One region of the Pseudomonas sp. JL27(2026) genome, then DNA from elsewhere that is predicted to be linked to it. Evidence: riboswitches for the same ligand, from Rfam matches in the RefSeq annotation. Region 1 holds a riboswitch; the other holds the start of a gene.

Region 1 (7,873 bases):
CCGAACAGTTGTACGCCTGCCTGCCATTGCTGACGTTGTACCCCTTGGCGCTGGGCTGGATCTGCTACCGCCAGGCCCACACCCTGGGCCTGCACAAGCGCGAACTACTGGCCCTGAGCCGCACTGACAGCCTGACGGGGTTGTTGAATCACGGCGCGTGGAAGGATCAACTGGAGATCGAATTCCAGCGTTGCCAGCGACACCAGCAAGGTGGGGCCATTGCGCTGATCGATATTGATCACTTCAAATCGATAAACGACACCTACGGCCACGTCGCCGGGGACATCGTGCTGCGTCAACTGAGCAGAATCCTCAAGCAAAACCTGCGTGCCGCCGACCTTGCAGGCCGCTACGGCGGTGACGAATTTTGCGTGATCCTCCCGGATTTACCGTTGGACCGCGCCGCCCAGGCCATGGACGCACTGCGTGACCGCTTCGCCACCCTGGGCTACGAACAGAACCCGACGCTCAGGGTCAGCCTGAGCATCGGCCTGGCCGCATTCAACCCGGCACACGGCGAAGCGACCTTGTGGCTCAATGATGCGGACCAGGCGTTGTACGAGGCTAAAACCACCGGGCGCAACCGGGTGATCTGTCGCACCGAGGGCGATCCACGGCGGGCAGTACTCGGTTCGGTGTGAGCCTCTGCGTGCCTTGTCTTTGCCTTCATTGATTGGGTTGGTCAGTTCAAGGCAGTGAGTTTTCTCGCCAGCTCCAGCACCACCTGGCCACTGGTGGGGGTCGGCACCAGATGGGCGAACGGAATGTCGATGATCCGGTTCGCCTTCACTGCCCGCAGTTGCGACAACGCCGGATCATGCTTGAGCAGGTAGCGCTTGCGGCTGGCAGGGGACCACACCGCATCGGCCAGTAGGATCACATCGGGGTCGTGTTTGAGCAGGGTTTCGCTGCTGACCACCAGGCGCGCGACATCGACATCGGCGAAGGTATTGCGTGCTCCAGCGGCCTCCAGCAGGGCGCTCACGAATCCGCGTCTGCCTTCGCTGTCCAGACCGTTCACTTCGCTGTCGAGGTAGAACACCGACAAGGGTTTTTCGGTGCTGCGTAATGCCGCGGCGCGGGCCAGGTCGGCGTCCAGTGCTGCGCTCAGTGTTCGCGCCTGATCCGGCCGTTGCACCAGGGCACCGAGGGTGTGCAGGTCGCGGCGGATATGCCCGAAATAATCCAGCGAATGCCCTTCGCAAGCCGACTCCAGCAAGTAACTGGCGATGCCGTTGTCTGCCAGCACCGGGCGCGAGCTCATGTGTTGGCGAAATGCCGAGGCGAAGCCACCGACCAGCAAGTCGGCGTGCTGGGTGTAAAGCACTTCGGCCGAAGGGTAGAGCCGGGATATCACCGGAATGCCGCGATAGGTGCCGTGTTCGATGGCCTGGCCGTCATCGTCGATATAGGCGACGCCGATCAGCGCCGGGCCGGCACCCAGGGCCAGCAAGGTGTCGGCGCTGTGTTGATTGAGCGCGATGATGCGCAGGGGGAGGTGGTCGAGCGTCCAGGGTTGCCCGCAGTTGTCGTAGGTCTGGGCCATGACCGGCAGCGCACTGCCGAGCAGCAGGCACATCAGCAGGGCGTTACGCATCCGGTTTGCTTCCGCTCGGTGGGTGGATCAGCAAGGTGTCGGCCACATTGCCGCCGAGTAAATGCACGTCCACCAGATGCTCTACGTCGTCAGCATGACACACCCGATACCAGCAGCCATCCGGATGCACGGTCAGCACCGGCCCCAGGTTGCAGGGGAACTGGCACGCGGTGCGGGTCAGCAACACACCGCCGGGCGTTTCGATCAGGTCATGCTTGAGCAGCGCGCGGCGCAAGGTTTTCCATAAAGGCAACGCTCCCCGGCGCACACAACGCGGGCCGGTGCAGAGGAACACCTGGCGGGCGTGATCAGGGATTGTCGACCAGCCCGGATCGCTCGGCACCGCGCTGACGTTGTCGCACGGCAAATGGCGCTCGGTCTGCCCGATACTGGCCCATGCCGCACGGGCATCCAGCCCCCGGCGCCCGAGTGCCGATCCGGTGACCCAGAAGCGCGGCGCTTGCGGGTGTTCCCGGGCGATGCGCCCAAGTTCATCGCGTAGCCAGTCCAGGTAGGCGCCGTCCGAGGTCGGTTCAAGGTCGACCACCAGGCGATTGCCCGCCCCCGGTTGGCGCAGTGCGCGCCACAGGTCTTCGAAACCGTCGAGGGTGTCAATGACCTGTGTGCTGCCTGCGTCAGTGTGCAGCGCTTGAAGATCACGACGGAAGGCTTCGCCCGTGGCCCCGCTGGCCAGCCCGGGGCCGACGAACAGGACGTCTTGATAATCGCTGTGCATGTCGGATTTCCCCCTCAAAACCGGTACGTGTAACGGACTTCGCTGGTGAAGGGCCGTCCGAGGTTTTCTACCTGAGGGCTGCCGGTGGTCATGCTGGTGGCGTAGTCACGGTCGAACAGGTTTTCCACCAGCAGGCTCACGCGATGCTGGTGAGCGTTATCGAGGTAGCGATAGGCATCGGCGTCGACCACCGAGTAATGGCCGTAATCGATGTCCCGCGAGCTGACCACGTTGCGGATGTAGCGAATCGCACCGCCGGCGCCCCACCTCCGGTCGTCCGACTCAAACCCCAGGCGCGAGCGGGCGAAGAAACTCGGGATGTTGCTGAGGGTCACGCCATTACGTGATTCGACAAGGTTGCGGGTCATGTCCGCCGAGAGGTTCCAGCGGTCGTCGAGCTGCCATTTGGCATCGGCCTCGACGCCCCGGACGTTGATCTCGCCTTCACCGTTGGTCCACTGCGCGCCGTCAAGGGTGATCAGGTCGGTGATGTCGCGCCTGAACCCGGTGACGCTCGCGCTGAATTCGCGGTCCAGCAGTGTGCCCTGATAGTCCAGGCCCAGCTCGGCGTTGCGGCTTTTCTCGGGTTTGAGGTTGCGGTTACCCATCTCATCCCCCGGCTCGTTGACGAACAGTTGCTCGGCGTTTGGCAGTTTGTAAGCGGTGCCGAACTGGCCGCGCAGTTGCCAGTGGTCAGTCAGGTCATACAACGAGGTGAGCATGCCCACGGTCGCGCTGTCGCCGCCACTCATGCTTTCGTGACGCACGCCGATGCTCGGGTGCCAGTCGGGCAGGGCGTCGATCACCGGCCGCAGTTGGGTGTACAGGGCGTGGGCCTGGGCTTTGTTGTTGTCGATCACCAGCACATCGTCCTGGCCCTTGAACCATTGGTTGTCCGAGCCGAACACCAGCACATGGCCGCCCGGCAATTGCGCCTTGCCTTCGGCTTGCACGCCCCAGTCGGTGAAACCCCAGTAATCGTTGTCGTTCACCACGCGAGTGCCGCCACCGGGCAGGTTGTTGATGCGGGTGTAGCGGGTGTCCCAATCGTTGACGTGGCCCTTGATGAAGTAGCTCAGTTGTTCGCTCAGGCGCTGTTCGAAGGTCGCGGTGGCGATCTGCTGCACCCGGTCATTGGTGGTCTTTTTGTTGTGGGTGGGGCGGGCGAAATCCAGGTTGGCGTCGGCGTATTGGTAGAACAGTTCCAGCCGCGAATCCTCACCGAAGGCCTGGGTCGCCTTGGCGCCGAGGGTGGTGACTTCGTAGGAGCGCTTTTTGTCGCTGACGGTGCTGCTCATGTCTTTGCTGCGGTACGGCTGATAGCCGTCGGAAACGTTGTGGCTGACGTACGCCAGCAAACCGAGGTCGCCGAAACCGTTGCTGAAAATATTTTCGGCGCGAGCGTCGCCGCTGCGGCCCATGAAACTGTCCAGGCCCAGGTTCACTTCACCGGATGCTTCACGAGTCTGGGCGCTACGGGTGACGATGTTGATCACCCCGGCGACGGCCTGGGTGCCGAACAACAGGCTTTGTCCACCCTTGAGCACTTCGATGCGCTCGATGGCGTTGGCCGGCAGGGTGTCGAGGTAGAGACCGCCGTACAGGCGATTGTTCAGGCGCACACCGTCGAGCAAAATCAAGGTGTCGTCGTTGCGCCCGCCCAGCAGCGAGTACGTGCCGTAGTCGAAGGGGCCATTTTTCGGCGCGACGTACAGGCCGGGGACGGACATCTGCAACACGCGGCTGATGTCGGCGCTGGGGCCGGCGCGTTCGATCTGCTCGCGATTGATGATTTCGACCTTGCTGCCAAAGCGCGCCATGTCGGCGACCGTGGTGGATTCCACCGAGGGTGCGCTGACCCTTTGCTGGTCGAGGGTCAGGGCCGTTTCACCGGCCAGCAGTGCCGGGCTGAACAGGCAGCCGAGCAGGGCGCTACAGGCGCCGAACAGCGCAGGACGAGTGTCCTGAGCGTAAAGGGATTGAATCTGAGTCATTGTTGGTCTTCTCGAAAAAAATCTTCGCAGAAGCACGCAGGAGAAAGTACCGGACACGCGCCAATACCGGCCCATGCCCGCCCACCGCAGGTTTGCCAAACAGAAATTCCAGGCCGGTCTCCGGGCTTGCGAGGCTGGACACGTTCACCTTCCCGGGCCTGGGCCCAGTGGTGTATCGAACGCGTCACTCGCTTACCGTTGCGGGGGCAGCACCGGACTGACCCTTGAGGGGCGCACCGGTTTCCCGTTTCACCTCATGCACGGCGGCATGAGGCACCTGAAACTGGGCGGCATCTGAACACTCGCATGACCGTTCGTCAACTTCGGCAGGCCGATGAGCGGTGCCTGTATTCACTCGCTCCCTTCAAATCAAGGAGCATCCTCACCCAATACTGCGCCGATGTGCGTGCGGTGGCGCGCAAGGAGGGGCTGACGGGCGACCTGTTCGGCGAATGGCAGGCCGTGGTGGGGATGGCCAACGAAACCAACCGCCTGGCCAATGGTTGCCACGTGCCGCCGGATGATGCCTTCACGCTCACTGACTAGGCCGCAGCGGCGTGTTGCTGCTGTTTGAGCAAGGGGACGGCGCGCACTGAATTGCCGGGTTGCAGTTGCAGGCGTTTGGCGGTCAGGCGGTCCACCAGCAGATGCCCGCCGACCAGCCGCGCTTGAGCCACGGTGATTCGGCAGTTCTCCAGGCGCCGGTTGTGGATCAACCACATCGGTGCTTCGTCGTCAGGCATGCCGACGGCCAGCGTCAGCGTCCGGCTGTCACGCACGGTGCGCACGTTCGAAACCTGGGCTTCGATCACCGGGCCACCGTCAAAGATGTCGATGTAGCCCTCATGGGAAAACCCCTCCGCGTTGAGGATCTTCATCGCAGGTTCGGTGTTGCTGTGAGCCTTGCCGATCACGGCCTGCGCCTGTTCGGTGAGCAGGCAGGTGTAGAGCGGCTGGCGTGGCATCAATTCGGCAATGAACGGCTTGTTGCCCAGGCCCGAGAGATGATCGGCCTGGCTGAAATCCATCTTGAAGAAATGCCGGCCCACACTGTCCCAGAACGGCGAGCAGCCATGTTCATCGGCGCGTCCGCGCAGTTCGGCGATGAGTTTTTTGCCGAACAGGTGCGGGAATTCGGCCACGAACAGCAACCGTCCCAGCGACAACAAGCGGCCGTTATGACCCACGCGTTGGTCGGGGCGCAGGAACAGCGAGCAGATCTCCGATTGGCCGGTCATTTCGTTGTTGAGGAACAGCGTCGGAATCTGTCGCTGGATACCCAGGTCGGGCGATGAACTGATGGTCATGCCCAGGCGATAGTTGTACCAGGGCTCACGCAGGCCGACAGCCCCCGTCAGGGCACTGATGCCGATGACTTGCTGATCGTCGTCCTCGAGCACGAACAGGTAATCCGCATCGGCCCGCTCGACCTGTTCGGCGAAAGTGCGCTGGGCCCAGCGCACCCGATGGCCCAGGCGCTCTTCGTTGGCCGGCAGGGTGGTAAGCCCCGGCCCCGCCCGTTGTGCCAGTGCCATCAAGGCCGGGATATCGGTCACGCGAACCGGACGTACGATCATCATGCAGCTCCTTCATCGCGCCCGTCCGGGCGCTGTGGTTCGGTGCGGTGCAGGGGCTGATTCATAGGGCAATCAGCCGGACCTGGCCGCCATCCTTGACGTGCAAGGCTTCAAGCATCTGCGCATCGAGCGGCACCGGTTGGCCGGGCAGCCAGGCCAGTTCAGCAACGATCGCGCGATAGCCCGGCAGCAAGTCGTTGCTCACCAGATACGGGCTGCCGCTCGTGCGGGTGGCCGACAGTCGAGCGACTGCGGTCTGGCTGTGGGCGACGGAACGAATGCTCGAGGTGCGGGCATAGAGCGTCGGGCCGGCGTCGAACAGATCGACGTAGCTGTTGGTCTCGAAGCCTTCACGTTCAAGGATGTCGAAGGCTTCCTGGCCATCGGGATGGACCTTGCCGATACAGTCCTGGGCGCTCTGCGGCAGCATGGGCACGTAAATCGGATAGTGCGGCATCAACTCGGCGAGAAAGGTCCGGCTCTGCAAACCGCACAGGCGCTCGGCCTCGACATAGGGCAGGTCGAAGAAGTGCTTGCCCAGGGCGTCCCAGAAGGGCGACTGGCCGTGCTCGTCGCTGTAGCCGACGATTTCGGTGATCACCGCGTCGGCAAACCGTTTGGGGTGGGCGGCAATGAACAACAGCCGGGCCCGTGAAAGCATTTGGGCATGCGCCGAGCCGACCAGTGCCGTGTCCACATGAAAACCGCGCAGCAAGGTGTGGCCGCTGAGGTCGTGACACAACGACAGCGCCGGCACGCCGTGCTGGATGTTCAGTTCACGGGAGGTGCTGGTGAACATCCGGTTGCGCAGGCTGTAGAAGGGTTCGGAGAAACCGGCGGTCGCGAGGATTTCCGAGCAGCCACGCAAGCGCTGTGCGGCGAGGTCCTCAAGGACGAAGAAGTAGTTTTCCTGCCCATTGCTCTGCGCCTCGTTGTCGAATGAGGCGCAGGACGCGAGAATTTTTTCGCGCAGTTGCTCGGTATCGTCTGGCAGGGAGGTGACGCCCACGAGGCTGTCGCGCGCAAGTTGCTGCAACTGGGGCAAGTCGGTTAACTGAACTGGACGCAAAGCCAGCATGGGTGCACTCCTGTTTCAAAGGGCCCGGTGCCGTCACCGTAGGGTGGGTTGCCGGGCCTGACGATCACGGTCGATTGCAGCGTTGTAGCGGCGGGCGGTCGAACCCTCTCAGCGCCCGCCCGAGTCTTTGTGTTCAACTGTTGGACGGATCGGGCAAGGCGTTGCTGGCGCTGTGGCGGTTGAGGAAAAACAGATACACCAGACCGATTGCAATCCACAGGAAGCCGAGTTTCTGCGCATCCACGCCCATGTTGTACATGATCGCCAGGGTGATGATCAGGCCCACTGCCGGGAAGATCAGGTGGCGGATGACCTGGCCTGACTTCTGCCGGCGCCAGTAGTAGTTGACCACCGTGAGGTGCAACAGGACGAAGCCGCTCAAGGCACCAAAATTGACCAGCGAGGTCAGGGTGTCGACCGAGTTGATGAACAGGTAGCAGATCAACAGTGACAGCACCGCCACCAGGTACAGCGCAATGTGCGGGGTGTTGTACTTGGGGTGAACCTTGGCCAGTGCTTTGGGCAATTTGCCGTCGCGGGCCATGCCGAACAGCAGGCGGGACACAGCGCTTTGCGCAGTCACGGCCACCGCGATGCCCCAGGCCAATGCAGTGGCCACGGCGGTCAGTGTCGCCAACCAGCTGCCGCCAGCGACTTCGGCAATTTCATAAAACGCGGTGTCGGCGGACTTGAAGCCCATGCCGGCTGCCAGGTCGGTGGCGATCCAGGTTTGCACCACGAAAATCACGCCCATCACGCCGAGGGTGATCAGCGCAGCCTTGCCGACACTGCGGCCCGGGTCACCTTTGATTTCTTCGGCGAGGGTGGAAATGGCATCGAACCCCAGGAACGACAGCACGGCAATCGAGACAGCTTGCATCAGCAGGCTGA
Region 2 (7,873 bases), 1.1 Mb from region 1:
GGACGGCGAACCAGGGCACTTTTTTCAATGGGTGCGCTCGCGTACGCCGACCGGCCAGCCGATTGACCTGATCGCCAGCCGCCGGCCGAATGATGACCCCGGCACGCAGATCTACTACCGCTTGTGGCCAGTGCAGGGCGTGATCGTGCACAAAACCCACATCACTTATCCGCTGAGCCCGGCGAAGATGGCCCGGATCAAAAGCCTGTTCTACAGCGGCAACTGGCAGGTCAATGCATTGCCTGGTTATGGCCCGGAGCGTCGGGCCAATCCGTTTGAAACCTTTCAGGCGATCCCGGCGCAGGCGCGTTACCAGTTCATGCTCGATAACGCCGAGTACTTCGTGCGTACTTTCATCCGTGGCCCGGTGTGTCGCGGACAGATTGCCACGGACGTGATTCGCGATAACTTCTGGGCGTTGTTCCAGGCGCCGGAACACGACCTCTACATCACCGACCCGAGCTACCGTGGCAAAGCCACACCGTTACTGGCCATGCCGGGGCAAAACGATGACGTCGGCAGTGTGCTGAGCCTGTGGCACGCCTACCGCGACAAGCGCAACGAGTACGAAGCGTTGCGCCGCGACACCTATGCCGAGGCTCCGGCGCCGAGCTGGTCGAGCCTGTGGGCGGGCAACGACAATGCCTTGCTGAGCATTTTCCGGCATTTCGACAGTGCTTCGGTCAGCAAGGGCCTGATCGGTGAAGTGCCGCAAACGATGTGGCTGTTCGACTACCCGTTGCTGGAGCGCACCTACTATCAACTGGCAGTCAACTTCGATGTGTTCGGCAACGTTTCCCATCAGGCGCAGACCCGTCTGTATTTCGACCTGATCCGCAACGGTGCCGAGCAAAATTTCCTGCGCCTGATGCCGGCCGACTCACGGGATGCCTACCTTGACGACTGGTACCAGAGCAGCGGCAAATTCAAGATGTGGCTCGATTACGAGAGCATCGACAACGACAAACCGACTGCGCTGAAACTCGATGCCAAGGACCCGAAACGCGACTTCGCCCAACAGTTGTTGGTGCGTTACGGCGATTTGAATGCGCGGCCGGACCCGATCAATCGTTGCGACGGCGCCTACTGTTCCCGGCCGAACATCGACCCGGCGTTGCAGCATCCCGAGCAGGCCCTGAGCCGTTTGACGGCACGGCCGGCGGCGGGGTTGAAGGTTATCGACCAGTTGCCGGAAGCAACGATGCTGCGCATCGAAACCCGCAACGGCAAGCGTGAGGTCTACAGCCTGCTGCGCAACCGGGCCCACAGCAACGTGGCGTTCCTGCTGGGCGAAGCGCTGCGGTATCAGCCGGGGCTGGACACGTTGACGATCTATCCGGGTGTGCTCAGCAGTTACCCGAACTTCATTTTTAATATTCCCGCCGACGAAGTGCCGCAATTCGTGGCACAGATGGAGCGCGCCAAGGACGCCAATCGCTTCGAGAAAATCGTCGAGCGCTGGGGTATTCGCCGCAGTCATCCGCAGTTCTGGGTGTACTTTCACGACTTGAGCCAGTACCTGCATGAAACCGACCCGGTGGAAGAAGGCGTGCTGGACATGAACCGCTACGAGAATCTGTGATGCAATCCATCGCCGTGGGAGCAAGCTTGCTCCCACGGGTAGATGAGCGGTTCTTTCCCGACAAAAATACTGGGACTTTGTACGGCGCGTTGATTGGCGTAAACTGCGCCCAAGCCTGCGAGGAGTTTCCATGACCGCCATAACCATTACCGATGCCGCCCACGATTACCTGGCCGATCTGCTGTCCAAGCAGAACACCCCAGGGATCGGCATTCGCGTCTTTATCACCCAGCCTGGCACCCAATACGCCGAAACCTGCATTGCCTACTGCAAGCCGGGCGAAGAAAAACCTGAAGACACCGCGCTGGGGCTCAAGAGCTTCACCGCGTACATAGATCACTTCAGCGAAGCGTTCCTGGACGATGCCGTGGTCGACTACGCCACGGATCGCATGGGCGGCCAACTGACCATCAAGGCGCCAAACGCCAAAGTACCGATGGTCAACGCCGACAGCCCGGTGAATGAGCGCATCAATTACTACCTGCAAACCGAAATCAACCCGGGGCTGGCCAGCCACGGCGGTCAGGTCAGCCTGATCGATGTGGTTGAAGACGGCATCGCCGTGTTGAAGTTCGGCGGCGGTTGCCAGGGCTGCGGCCAGGCAGACGTGACCTTGAAGGAAGGCATCGAGCGCACCCTGCTTGAGCGTATCCCAGAGCTCAAGGGTGTACGTGACGTGACTGACCACACGCAAAAAGAAAACGCCTACTACTAAGCACGGCGTTCATTGCGAATAAAAAGCGGCGCCCCGTGAGCGCCGTTTTTTGTGGGTGATGGTTTCCTGTGGCGAGGAAGCTTGCTCCCGCTCGACTGTGAAGCAGTCGCAAGACGGTTGGTGCATTTTTCATGATGAATGTGTCGACTGGTTTTGGGACCACTCTGCGGTCCAGCGGGAGCAAGCTCCCTCGCCACATGTGCTTCAGGGTCTGTACAAATGCGCATGCCCGGCGCGGTACAGCGACGACTCGCTGAAGTTGTCGGTGGCCAGCACCCGACCCACCAGAATCAGCGCGGTACGCCGAAACCCCTTGGCTTTAACCTTCTCGGTGATATCCGTCAGTGTTCCCACTGCCCAGTCCTGATCGGGCCAACTGGCGCGGTGAACCACCGCAATCGGGCAATCCGCGCCGTAATGTGGCAGCAGCTCGGCGACGATTTTGTCCAGGTGATTGACCCCCAAATGAATCGCCATGGTCGCGCCATGCCGGGCCAGGCTGCTGAATTCTTCACCGGGTGGCATCGCCGTTTTGTCGGCGTAGCGGGTCAGGATCACGCTTTGCGACACGTCCGGCAGGGTCAGTTCCGCACCTAACAGCGCTGCACACGCGGCCGTGGCGGTGACGCCGGGAATGATTTCGAAGGGAATGTTCAGCTCGCGCAGGTAGCGAATCTGCTCGCCAATCGCCCCATACAAACCAGGATCGCCGGAGTGTACCCGGGCCACATCCTGGCCTTTGGCGTGGGCGGTTTTGATCAGGTCGACGATCTGTTCCAAGTGCAGTTCGGCGCTGTTGACCACCTGTTCGGCCTGGTGGCCTTCCAGCACGGCTGCCGGCACCAGCGAGCCTGCGTAAATGATGACCTCGCAACTGCGAATCAGCCGCTGGCCCTTGACGGTAATCAGTTCCGGGTCGCCGGGACCTGCGCCGATGAAGTAGACGGTCATGGCCGGCTCCTGTGAAAAATTGTCAAAGCAAGGCTTCAGATGAAGATTGCTCATGATCGAGGGCGGGGATTATCGGGGATTTTACGACGCGTACGCCAATGCAAAGGTGGCCTGGGCGTATTTTTGCCGTGGGATCAGCAGTTTGGCTGGTGCTTGGCCCAGTTGTTCGGCAAGGGCGAGGGCTGCACTTTCGGCGACGCCGTAGCAGCCGGTGCGCTCGAACGCGATGTCCGACTGGTGGCTGAGTCTTGGCTGATAGTGCGCCAGTTGCGCACTGCTGAAGCAGGTCAGCACCAACCCCAGTTGTGCGGCCAGTTCGTTCAGGCCGGGTTCATCGCGCTTGAGGTCAATACTGGCCAGCGCCCGCACAGCCTGAAGCTCGATTTGATGAGCCTGCAACGCCTGATCCAGTAGCGCGCGCAGCGTGCTGGCGGGGCAGCCGCGCTGGCAGCCCAGGCCGACCACCAGGGTCGGCGCTGCGCTTGAATCCGTCATGCGTGGTATTGACCTTCGCTTTTGCGGCGGAACAACCAGGCGCTGATCAGGCCAAGGGCCAGCCAGAACGCAACGTTGGTCAGCTGCGAAGCGATTTTGAACTGTGCTTCCAGGGCTTCGGGTGCCAGCATCGAATGCACTTCAGGTTGCGGTGCGCCAATGACATGCGGTACGGCCAGAATGGCGACGCCGAGGATTTTCAGCAGCCAGTTTTTGCCGAAAACGATCAGGGCGATGCCGGCGGCCGTCGAGGCGGCAGTGCCGATCCACCAGATTTGCCGTTGTGCCAGGTCCGCAGCGGCAGTGCCCGGCAGTTCCGGCGGCAGGCCGAGGGTTGGGGCGAGGACGAACGTCGCGTAACCGGCCAGGCCCCAGAGCAGGCCCTGGGAGGTGCGAGTCGGCGCACGCAAGGTGTAGAGGCCCGCCAGCATCAGCGCGAAACCGACAGCGACCACCAGGTTGCCGCCGGTGGTCGACAGTACGCGCTGCCAGCCGTCTTCTGGCTCCCAGGCTTCAGCGTCATGAGTGTGGCCAGCCATGGCGCCTTCGGCGTGTTCATGGACTTCGGCCGCTGGAGCCTTTTCGTAGGTTTCAGCCTGAAGAATCAACGGGGCGACCCAGAAGCTTTGCAGCAGGGTCAGCAAAAGGGCGGCCAGCAGCCCGGTGAAGCCTGCGGTCTGCGCAATACGCTTGATCATGTCGGCAGGTCTCAATGGCACGGGAATGCGGAGCTGTGACGGGTATCGTGGGCGGCATTGTGCACCGCTTCGATGTGCGAGAAGCCGGCGAAATACACAAGGCATGCGCCCAGGATCGATGCGCCGATGGCGGCAGTCAGACGTTGGCTCAGGGTGGCGGTGCTGCTGGCGGTGGCGTGGCGAGTACTGCTGATGATCGACATGGCGCTTCCCTCTGGACTGTCAGCGGGTGAATCGAGCGCATGAAAACCCCTGCACGCCAGGCACGCAGAGGTTCAAACAGCGCCCGCCCACCGCGGGTTTGTTATGGCGTGGCCTGTGTAGCCACTCGATGTTGCGGGCCGGTCTCCGGGCTCACGAGGGGTTGGCGTTGGCCGAACCTGCAAGAATCGCCTTCCCATGCCAGGTGCTGGCACAGTGGATCTGATTCTTCGCTCGCTTACCGTTGCGGGGGCAGCACCGGACTGACGTGGCTTTGAGTAAAGCACACGATTCACCGGTTTCCCGTTTCACCCTGTGAAGGGCACCCGTAACAAAGTGTGTAGGAGAGCATGGGCGGGGGCGAGGCGTCAATTGGCAAACGTTCTCAGTTGAGGCCTGCACAAAATCCTGTGGCGAGGGAGCTTGCTCCCGCTCGGCGGCGAAGCCGTCGCAAATCGTGTGCATGTGATGTGCCTGAATGAATGCAGGGGGCCGCTTCGCGACCCAGCGGGAGCAAGCTCCCTCGCCACAGTGGATTGCGATCGTTCGTGAACATTGACCCGCCCCCACACCATGCGTAGCCTTGCGCATTCGAGGTTCTTCGGCGGCTGCCGAAGCTAAGAAGGGAACGCGGTCAATGCCGCGGCTGCCCCCGCAACTGTGAACGGTTTTGTTTCTGCCATGCCACTGCGGGCTCTACCCAGAGCCGCGGGAAGGTGCAGGAGCCGCCAGTCGAAAGACCGGCACACCGTCAGCCAGGAGACCTGCCTCGACACAGATTCTCACTACAACCGGGCGGGGTGATCCGGTGGCGAACTCTTCCCACGCGCGCAAGCGCTGCCGGTTGTCGTCCCGTATGCCCGCCACCTTGCCAAAGGGCATCCGATGAAAACACTGGCCAAACTCCCTGTCACCATCGTTACCGGCTTCCTCGGTTCGGGCAAAACCACTTTGCTGCGGCACATGCTCGACAACGCTCAGGGGCGGCGTATCGCGGTGATCGTCAACGAGTTCGGCGAGCTGGGCATCGACGGCGAAATCCTCAAGCAGTGCTCCATTGGCTGCACCGAAGAAGAAGCCAACGGCCGCGTGTATGAACTGGCCAACGGCTGCCTGTGCTGCACCGTTCAGGAAGAGTTCTTCCCAGTGATGCGCGAGCTGGTTGCCCGTCGCGGTGACCTTGACCACATCCTCATCGAAACCTCCGGCCTGGCCCTGCCAAAACCCCTGGTGCAAGCCTTCCAGTGGCCGGAAATCCGCAGCGCCTGCACCGTGGACGCGGTGATCACCGTGGTCGACAGCCCGGCTGTGGCTGCCGGTACGTTTGCCGCGTTCCCGGATCAGGTCGACGCCATGCGCAAACTCGACCCGAACCTGGACCACGAGTCGCCGCTGCACGAACTGTTCGCCGACCAACTGGCCAGCGCCGACCTGGTGATCCTCAACAAGGCCGACCTGATCAGCCCTGCGGACCTGGCCCGCGTGCGCCTGGAAGTCGCCGAAGAGCTGCCGCCAGCGGTGAAAATCATCGAAGCCAGCAGCGGTCGCCTGCCGCTGGACGTGTTGATTGGTCTCGGCGCCGGTTCTGAAGAACACATCGACAGCCGTCATAGCCACCACGACCATCACCACGACCATCACCACGATGGCGACGACCATGATGACCACGATCACGACGCCTTCGATTCGATCTCCATCGAGCTGCCGCAAGCCGACGAAAGCCTGCTGCTGGATGCCTTGACCCAACTCGTGGTCCAGCACGGCATCCTGCGGGTCAAGGGCTTCGCCGCCATCCCGAACAAACCGATGCGCCTGCTGATCCAGGGCGTGGGCACGCGTTTTGACAAGCACTTCGACCGCCAGTGGGGCGCAGACGAAACACGCAGCACGCGCCTGGTGCTGATCGGCCAGGAACTGGACGCAACCTTGCTCGAAGCGCAATTGCGCGCCGCGCTCAGCGTTTAACCCATGCACCTGCTCAGGACCCAGCCCGGCGGTTTCGTCTCGGATGACAACATTGCCGACTTAGGCCAAACCCCCGCCGAACTGGTGATTCTGTGCAGCGGCGACTCCAGCCTGGCGCTGCTCGCCGAAGCCGCGCAGCAGTTGCCCGACGACTACCCGAGCCTGCGCCTGGCCAACCCGATGCAGGTGCAGAATCACGCCTCGGTCGACTTATACGTCGACGAAGTGCTGCGCCACGCCAAGGTGATTCTGATCTCGCTGCATGGCGGGATCGCCTATTGGCGTTATGGCGTCGAACGCTTGGTGGAACTCTCGCAGCGCGGCGTGCAATTGATTCTGGTGCCGGGTGACGATCGTCCCGACCCGGAGCTCAGCGACCTGAGCACCGTCGTGGCCGGGGATCGCGACCGGCTCTGGCACTTTTTGCGTCAGGGCGGCATGGGCAACGCGCTGGATTTGTACCGCTGCCTGGCCAACCGTTGGTTGGGCCGCGATTATCACTGGTCTGAACCCCAGACCTTGCCACGTACCGCGATTTACCACCCGCACAAAAGCAATGCGGTCCTCGGTGACTGGCAAGCCGACTGGCAACCTGAGCAACCGGTGGCGGCGGTGCTGTTTTACCGCTCCCATTTGCAGGCGGCCAACACCGCGTTCATCGATGTTTTCTGCCAGCGTTTGCAAGCCGCGGGGCTTAACCCGTTGCCGATTGCGCTGGCCAGCCTGAAAGAGCCCGGCTGCCTGACGGTGGTCGAGGACTGGCTGGATGAGGTGCACGCCTCGGTGATTCTCAACACCACCGGCTTCGCTCAATCCAGCCCCGAAGCGCCGCACCTACGGCCGTTTCGCCGCAATATCCCGGTGATCCAGGCGATCTGCGCCCAGGACAACGAGCCCGGTTGGCGCGCCAGCGAGCAAGGCCTCGGGCCGCGTGATCTGGCGATGCACATTGCCTTGCCGGAACTCGACGGGCGGATCATCAGCCGCCCCATCAGCTTCAAGGACCTGGCGTGGCGCAGTGAGCGCAGCGAGTGCGATGTGGTCTGCTATCGAGCGCAACCCGAGCGCATGGATTTCGTGGCCGAACTGGCGCGGCGTTGGGTCGACCTGGCGCGAGTGGCCAATGGCGAAAAACGCATTGCGCTGATCCTCGCCAACTACCCGACTCGCGACGGGCGGATTGGCAATGGCGTGGGCCTCGACACACCGGCCGCTGCGTTGAATATCCTGCGCGCCCTGCGCACCGAAGGGTATCCGCTGCCCGCC

What was found. A riboswitch is a leader RNA that binds a small molecule or an ion and turns the genes downstream of it on or off. The one in region 1 is predicted to bind cobalamin.
Region 2: it holds a riboswitch for cobalamin, as region 1 does, so the genes downstream of both, cobW (cobalamin biosynthesis protein CobW) here and AC1Z1G_RS11180 (TonB-dependent receptor plug domain-containing protein) in region 1, are expected to answer to the same signal.

What each region holds. Positions count from the first base shown of each region.
Region 1 covers NZ_CM167794.1:2,451,419-2,459,291, forward strand. The annotation lists gene AC1Z1G_RS11165 (diguanylate cyclase) at 1-641, shown strand, start outside; gene AC1Z1G_RS11170 (ABC transporter substrate-binding protein) at 683-1,597, opposite strand; gene AC1Z1G_RS11175 ((2Fe-2S) ferredoxin domain-containing protein) at 1,590-2,333, opposite strand; gene AC1Z1G_RS11180 (TonB-dependent receptor plug domain-containing protein) at 2,348-4,327, opposite strand; cobalamin riboswitch at 4,422-4,623, opposite strand; gene AC1Z1G_RS11185 (hypothetical protein) at 4,634-4,873, shown strand; gene astA (arginine N-succinyltransferase) at 4,870-5,904, opposite strand; gene AC1Z1G_RS11195 (arginine N-succinyltransferase) at 5,966-6,982, opposite strand; gene AC1Z1G_RS11200 (APC family permease) at 7,116-7,873, opposite strand, start outside.
Region 2 covers NZ_CM167794.1:3,587,290-3,595,162, reverse strand. The annotation lists gene AC1Z1G_RS16470 (fatty acid cis/trans isomerase) at 1-1,582, shown strand, start outside; gene nfuA (Fe-S biogenesis protein NfuA) at 1,713-2,297, shown strand; gene cobM (precorrin-4 C(11)-methyltransferase) at 2,502-3,248, opposite strand; gene AC1Z1G_RS16455 (cobalamin biosynthesis protein) at 3,330-3,743, opposite strand; gene AC1Z1G_RS16450 (CbtA family protein) at 3,740-4,441, opposite strand; gene AC1Z1G_RS16445 (CbtB domain-containing protein) at 4,453-4,644, opposite strand; cobalamin riboswitch at 4,764-4,987, opposite strand; cobalamin riboswitch at 5,220-5,428, shown strand; gene cobW (cobalamin biosynthesis protein CobW) at 5,528-6,607, shown strand; gene cobN (cobaltochelatase subunit CobN) at 6,611-7,873, shown strand, end outside.